Regions from separate parts of the Pseudolabrys taiwanensis genome, predicted to be linked through region 2. Evidence: predicted binding sites of a transcription regulator. Region 2 holds the regulator's gene; the other holds the start of a gene.

Region 1 (3,202 bases), 1.7 Mb from region 2:
TGCGCCAACAATCGCAACGGACGTGGCGCCAGATCGGCATCGGCGCGATGACGGCGGAAGGTCGCCCAGCCATCGTCATCCCGGACAGCCTGCGCCGGCGCTGCCACTGCCGCGAGTTCGGGAATATGACTGTCCCGCGCGATGAGACGCCGCACGCGGCCGCTGCCGAGCCGCGCGCTTAAGTGATCGACCATTCGGCCAATCTCGGCGGCATCGCTGGCGCCGCCGATGCCGATCTGTTCCGGCGGGCATTGCTCGGCTGTCAGCACCGCCAGCCGCGCCATGTCGAAACCGAAACCGGGATCGAAGGCATCGGCGAGCGCGGCCAGTCGCTCGACGAACAAGGCGCGGATCTCTTGCGGATCGCGTAAAGGGCGTGACGTGCCGGCGGCGATGCGGCGCACGGCGCCGTCGGTGCGAAACAGCGTGAGCTCGAGGCGCCGGGCGCCGTCGCCGCGCCGTTCCAATGCGGTTTGGAGTCGCGCGGCGAGCCGCTCGGTCACCGCCAGCACATCCTCTTCACGCGCGATCGGTTCGGCAAAACGCTGCTCGGCGACGTAAGGCGCGACCGGCAAACGCGGCGTCAGGGGTTCGTGCTCGCGCCCCAAAGCGCGGTCGAGTTGCCGCATGAGATCGGCGCCGAAGCGGGCGGTGAGCGGTGCGCGCGGCAGGTCGATGATGTCGCCGATGCGCTTCAAGCCGACGCGCGCGAGCGAAGCCGCGGTTGCCGGCGTGATGCGCAGCGCCAAAAGGGGCAGCGGCGACAAGAGCGTGCGTTCCTCGCCGCCGGCATAGCGGCCGGGATTGCCGAAGCGCGCGGCGGCCCAGGCGGCGCCGATGGTGCCGGCAATGGCGATGGAAAAGGCAAAGCCCGCCGCTTCCAACCGCGTGCTCAGATCGGCGACGAGCGCGTCCTCACCGCCGTAAAGATGCGCACAGCCGCCAATGTCGAGCAGCAGGCCGTCGCGGCCGTCGCAGGCGACGAGCGGCGTATAGCGCAGGCACCAGTCGGCGATCTTCTCGAGCAGCGCCGCATCGGCTTCGGCATCCTCCGGCACGACATCGATCGCCGGATGCATGGCGCGCGCCTGCGCAAGGCCAAGGCCGGGCGAAAGCCCCAAGCTTTCCGCCGCCGCGTCGACCGCCACCAGCACATCGGCAGTGCCGCGTTTGCCGGCGACGACGACTTCTTTATCCTTCCCCTGGAGGGGGAGGGATAAAGAGCTCTCACGCGATCTTGCGATGCGGTCGGTGAGGAACCGGTTGAGCCACAGGCTGAGCATGCGTTGCGGGGATGAAGCGTGCATCGCTTTCACTCCATTCGATGATCCAGGTGCCGGCGGGACCACGGCGGTTGCGCACGAGTTGGGCGGCAAAGCAGGGGGTACCGAGGCCGTAAGCGTTCGGCGCCGAGGGAGCCGCGCCGATAATCCAGCGGGTGGCGGCGGTGGAGGCGTCGCTTGCAGGCATCGCGCGCAGCAGCACGGCGAGGGCGCCGCTTTCGGCCGCAGCGAGCGACAGGCGCCGCACCGCCATGGTGTCGAGCGCGCCACCGCGCAATTCGCCGATCACCACGCCGATCGAACGGCAGCGCAGGGCTTCTTCCATGGCCCATAACAGATCGCGCCGGTGTCCGGCCGCGACCATGACCAGCCGCTCAGGGGCGAGGCCGACATCGATGAGACCGGGACCGTGGAGCGAGCCGCTCTCGGCGAGCGCCATGTCCTCGGCGATCCAGACGGCGCCTTTGTGATCTCTCCCCGCTTTCAGAAAGCGAGATGGGGCGCACGAGAGCGCCGCCACTCCCGCGGCAAAGCCGGCGGCGGAGGGGATATGGGCCTCGCCGGCCGCGGCGATCTCATGCAGTGCGCCGCGGGTGAGGCCGCCACCGAGCACCTGATCGATGCCCTCAATCCCAAGCGGCACCGTGCCTGGATCGTCTTCGAGACCAGGCGGGCGCTCAAGCGCCTGGAGGCGTTGGCGTAATTCTTCGAGCATCCTATAAGCCTCTGGAGACGTAAGGTTATTCGGCCTTTGTTCAAAGCCGTTGGCGTCTCATTGTTCCCTATTTGTTCTAGTTTGGCCGAAGCCCCAGAGACCGTCAAGCCGCTACAAATGGCGGTGCTGAGGCACGTCGGGCCCAAGCTCAAGGAAGATAACGGGAAAGAATCTTCGCCTCAGATTCGCGCGACGTAGAGCACGAACACGGCCAGGGCGAGCACGGTGGCAGCCCAGACGAGGCGAGGATCGGCGCGGCGGTTGAGGTTCATGTCAGGCTCGTGCGCAATTCAATCATGTATGACTAAAGTATAACAAGCACGATTTGTGCCATGCCACGGCGCTGTAGTTGGCCTGCCGTCCCGTCCTATGGGGGGAAATTGAAAAAAGTGAGGTCGGGGCCCCGGTTTACCCGGCGGCCTTGGAACCCTTGAGCAGCCGCAGCCCGTTGAGCACCACCAGTAGCGATGCGCCGGTGTCGGCGGCGATGGCCGCCCACAGGCTGGCCATGCCGGCGAAGGTCAGCACGACGAAGGCCGCCTTCAACGCCAGCGAGAAGCCGATGTTCTGGCGGATGATGCCGAGTGTGCGCTTGGCGTGGCGCACGAGCCAAGCGAGCTTCGATACGTCATCGGTCATCAGCGCGATGTCGGCCGTTTCGATCGCTGCGTCCGAGCCGATCGTACCCATGGCGATGCCAAGATTGGCGCGCGCCAGCGCGGGGGCATCGTTCACGCCATCGCCGACCATCGCCACCGTGCCGTAACGTTTGACCAGTTCCTCGACCTTGCGGACCTTGTCCTCGGGAAGCAGTTCGGCGTGCACCTCGTCGATACCAACTTCGCGGGCAATGGCCTCCGCCGTCACACGGTTGTCGCCAGTCAGCATCGCGACGTGGGCAATGCCGGCCTCGTGCAACTGCCTCACCACCGCGCGCGCTTCCGGCCGGATCGTATCGGCAACGGCAATGAGGCCGCAGACATGGCGCTGGTTGCCGACGACGATGACGGTCTTGCCGTCCGCTTCCATCGCCTCGGCTGCGCGTACGATGTCAGGCGTACTTTGGTTGCGCTCGGCGACATAACGATGCGAGCCGAGCCAGAACTCCTCGCCGGCAAATGTCCCGGTCAGGCCTTTGCCTTGCAGCACCTGTACGTTGGTGGCCGGCTCGGCCGCGATGCCTTGCGCTTGCGCATAACCCAGG
Region 2 (3,202 bases):
CCGCTTGTCGGTGCTGCACAGCGGCCGCGACACCTTCGCCCTCAAGGAGTGGCTGGCGGCCGATGGCGACGACCGCACGCCGACGGACAAGACGTTGAAGGAGGGCGTGCGTTGCGACGCCGTCGGCTGCGTCGCCACCCTCGGCAACGGCCGGCTGATCGCTGCGTCGTTGGCAGCCGAAGCCTTCGCGGAGGATTGTATGCGCGCGGCGATCGTCGTCAGTCCGCGGCAAGCGCCGGGCGCCTGCAATGCGCTGCTGTTCGACCGCGCGCGCTGGCGCGCGCACGGCGCCATGACCTTGCGCTGGACTGGCGATGCGTTCGAGACGATCGCCGCGCGTCCGGCCGGCTACGGGCGGCCGTGGGCGCCGGCACCGCAAACCGTTGCGCTATCTCAAAGCACAACCAGCCGTCCGACACCGCAGGACGCGACGCCGCGCATGGAAGATCTGGAGGCGAGCGATTGAGATTACCCGCATGCGCGGGTGATGACGGCACTGCCGCTAGTAGAGCTTCTTGGCGAGGGTCAGATAAAACGCCGTCGTCATCGCCGTGTTGTAGGCGAACACCGACGTGCGCGCCTTGAACTTGATGGCCGCACCGAGATCGGGAATGTCGTAGTTGAGGACGCCGCCGAGGCTCAGAACTTCCGCACGGCGGCCATCGGGCGCCACGGCGACGTCGCCGCGCGTATCGTCGGTGATTTGGCGCAAATAATAACCGGCGACACCCACCTGCCAGCGTCCGATGTGCTCCGAGACGGCGAAGTCGATATTGATGTTCTTGCCGCTGACGTAATCGGTATCGGAATTCCGGCCATAAGAGTTCAGGTAGATCTTGCTGCTGAACTCCGTGCCGTCCGCAAGCAGCGGCGGCGTCGTATAAGTGAAGGCGAGCGAGGGGGCGACGATGACGGTGTTGCTGCCGACGGTAACGCCGTTGCTGGCCTGAATGCGGGCGTCGTAGAGGCCGGTCGGGAGCACCGCGCCGAGGCCAGCGCGAACGGCGAGGCCTTCGCGGATGGGCGCGGCGCCTTTCTCGTGCGATGGCCGCGTGAAGCCGAAAAAGCGCGACCAGGACCCTTCGATGTAGATGTCGCCGAAGCCCGACTTGCAACGCTCTGCATTGGCCGACGTGATCTGTCCGCACACCTCGCCGACGCCGGCGACGCCCAGCAATCCGACCGAGCCGTCGAATAGCTTGAAATTCGGCACATACAACAGGACGCCGGCGGCGCTTTTGGAGTCGATGCCGACGGCATCCAGGCCGGGACGGGTCTGGCCCGTGCCATCTCTGAGCTGGTAGGCCGAGGCACCGCCCAGGATGGCGGCGCCGTAGAGGCCCGGCGTCGGCAGAAAGGCCGAACGGATGTCGGTGCCGCCGATAGGCCCGGCGACCGTACTGCCTTCGGCGGCGAGCGACGGCGCGGCACCAAGCGCGAGGCAGCACACTCCGAGCACGACGCGCAATGCCGCTTTCACGACGTCCACAGTCCCCGTTCAATAATACCGGGCACCGTAGAGTTTGCTTACCAACTTGCCTAGGCGCAGTTTCGCCCGTGCCGGGGCGCTCCACGGGAATCGAGACATACCGCACACAGCGCATCGGCCGTCGCGCTTAGGGACCGGTTGGCGGCCGGCACCTCAGGGTGACGAGGGCAGATCGGAGAGGGGAGTTATCTTCAGTAGCGCCGGAAAAGCCCGACCAGCTTGCCCTGAATGCGCACGCGGTTGGGCGGCAGGATGCGCACCTCGTAGGCCGCGTTGGCCGGCTCGAGCGCGATGGAGGCACCGCGGCGGCGGAAGCGCTTGAGCGTCGCCTCCTCGTCGTCGATCAGTGCGACCACGATGTCGCCGGTGTCGGCGACTTCCGAGCGGCGGATGAGGGCGATGTCGCCATCGAGGATGCCGGCCTCGATCATCGAGTCGCCGCGCACTTCGAGCGCGAAATGCTCCCCGGTCGACAACAGGTCCGGCGGCATGTTGATGACATGGCTCTTGGTCTGGATCGCCTCGATCGGCGTACCGGCGGCGATACGGCCCATCACCGGTACGGCGATCGGCCGGCCGCTGGTATCGTCCTCCGCTGCCACCTGACGGACGCGGCCGAGGTCGCCCTCGATGACGCTCGGCGTAAATTTGCGGGCGCGGCCGTTGCCCACGCCGTGCCCGACCGAGTCGGGAAGCTTGATGACCTCAATGGCGCGCGCCCGGTTGGGCAGTCGGCGGATGAAGCCGCGCTCCTCGAGGGCGGTGATCAGCCGGTGGATCCCGGATTTGGAGCGCAGGTCGAGCGCGTCCTTCATCTCGTCGAAAGAGGGCGGAACGCCGGCCTCGGTCAGCCGCTCGTGGATGAAGCGCAAAAGCTCGAACTGCTTGCGGGTCAGCATCTGTTTCTCCCGTCGCCCGGCCAGGCCCAGCCCTTACGGCGAATGGGCAGCCGGCTCGAAACAAATCATGAACGGACACTATCTGTTCGATATGTGTTCCGCAAGGATTTAATTTCGGGTGAACAATGCAAACGACCGCTATAGGCCTAGCTTAAGGATGACGCAGGGTGAACCGGCTTGCGCAAAAGGCGCGTAAGGTTCCCGAATCACAAGGCAATCCGCCGCGGCCAACGGTGCCATCAGGGAACTGTCCTGCGACGGTACCGGGGTGGCGATGGGCCCATCAGGCCCCGGCGTCAGCAGCGCGCGCATATAATCGGCGCGCTCGTCGTTCTCCGGCAGATCGCGGCCCAACAGGGCTCGATCGGGCACATGGTCGATCACGGTGCGGCCGGTGAGTCGGCGGATCAGCGGCACCAGAAACAGGAAGGCGCAGACGTAGGACGAGACCGGATTGCCGGGCAGGCCGAGCACCTGCAGGCCACCGAGCCGTCCGTGCATCATCGGCTTGCCGGGGCGCAGCGCGACCCGCCAGAACGAGAGGTCGAGACCTTCGGCTTTCAGCGCACGCTGCACCAGATCGTGCTCGCCAACCGACGCGCCGCCGGTGGTAACGAGCACGTCGGCGCCCCAGGCGCGTGCCTCGCGCAGCGCGGCGACGATGTCTTCCAGACGATCGCGCACGATGCCGAAGTCGCGCGACTCCGCGCCTTCGGCCTGCGCGAGAGCGGTCAGCGCGTAGCCATTGGAATAGACGATCTCGCCGGCGCCCGGTTTGCTACCCGGCATGACCAATTCGTCGCCGGTGCCGATG

The links. Region 2 encodes LexA, which represses DNA repair genes until DNA is damaged. Its sites were predicted from a motif close to TGTTCNNNNTGTGTTCNG; they were not measured.
Region 1: the regulator LexA is predicted to act here: its motif matches at 2,060-2,077, upstream of DW352_RS26780 (ImuA family protein).

Annotation. Positions count from the first base shown of each region.
Region 1 is NZ_CP031417.1:2,698,019-2,701,220, reverse strand. Features, by position in the region: gene DW352_RS12925 (Y-family DNA polymerase) at 1-1,307, opposite strand, end outside; gene DW352_RS26780 (ImuA family protein) at 1,228-1,998, opposite strand; gene DW352_RS12915 (heavy metal translocating P-type ATPase) at 2,407-3,202, opposite strand, start outside.
Region 2 is NZ_CP031417.1:961,902-965,103, forward strand. Features, by position in the region: gene DW352_RS04565 (ComEC/Rec2 family competence protein) at 1-466, shown strand, start outside; gene DW352_RS04570 (SphA family protein) at 503-1,489, opposite strand; gene lexA (transcriptional repressor LexA) at 1,681-2,388, opposite strand; gene DW352_RS04580 (molybdopterin molybdotransferase MoeA) at 2,527-3,202, opposite strand, start outside.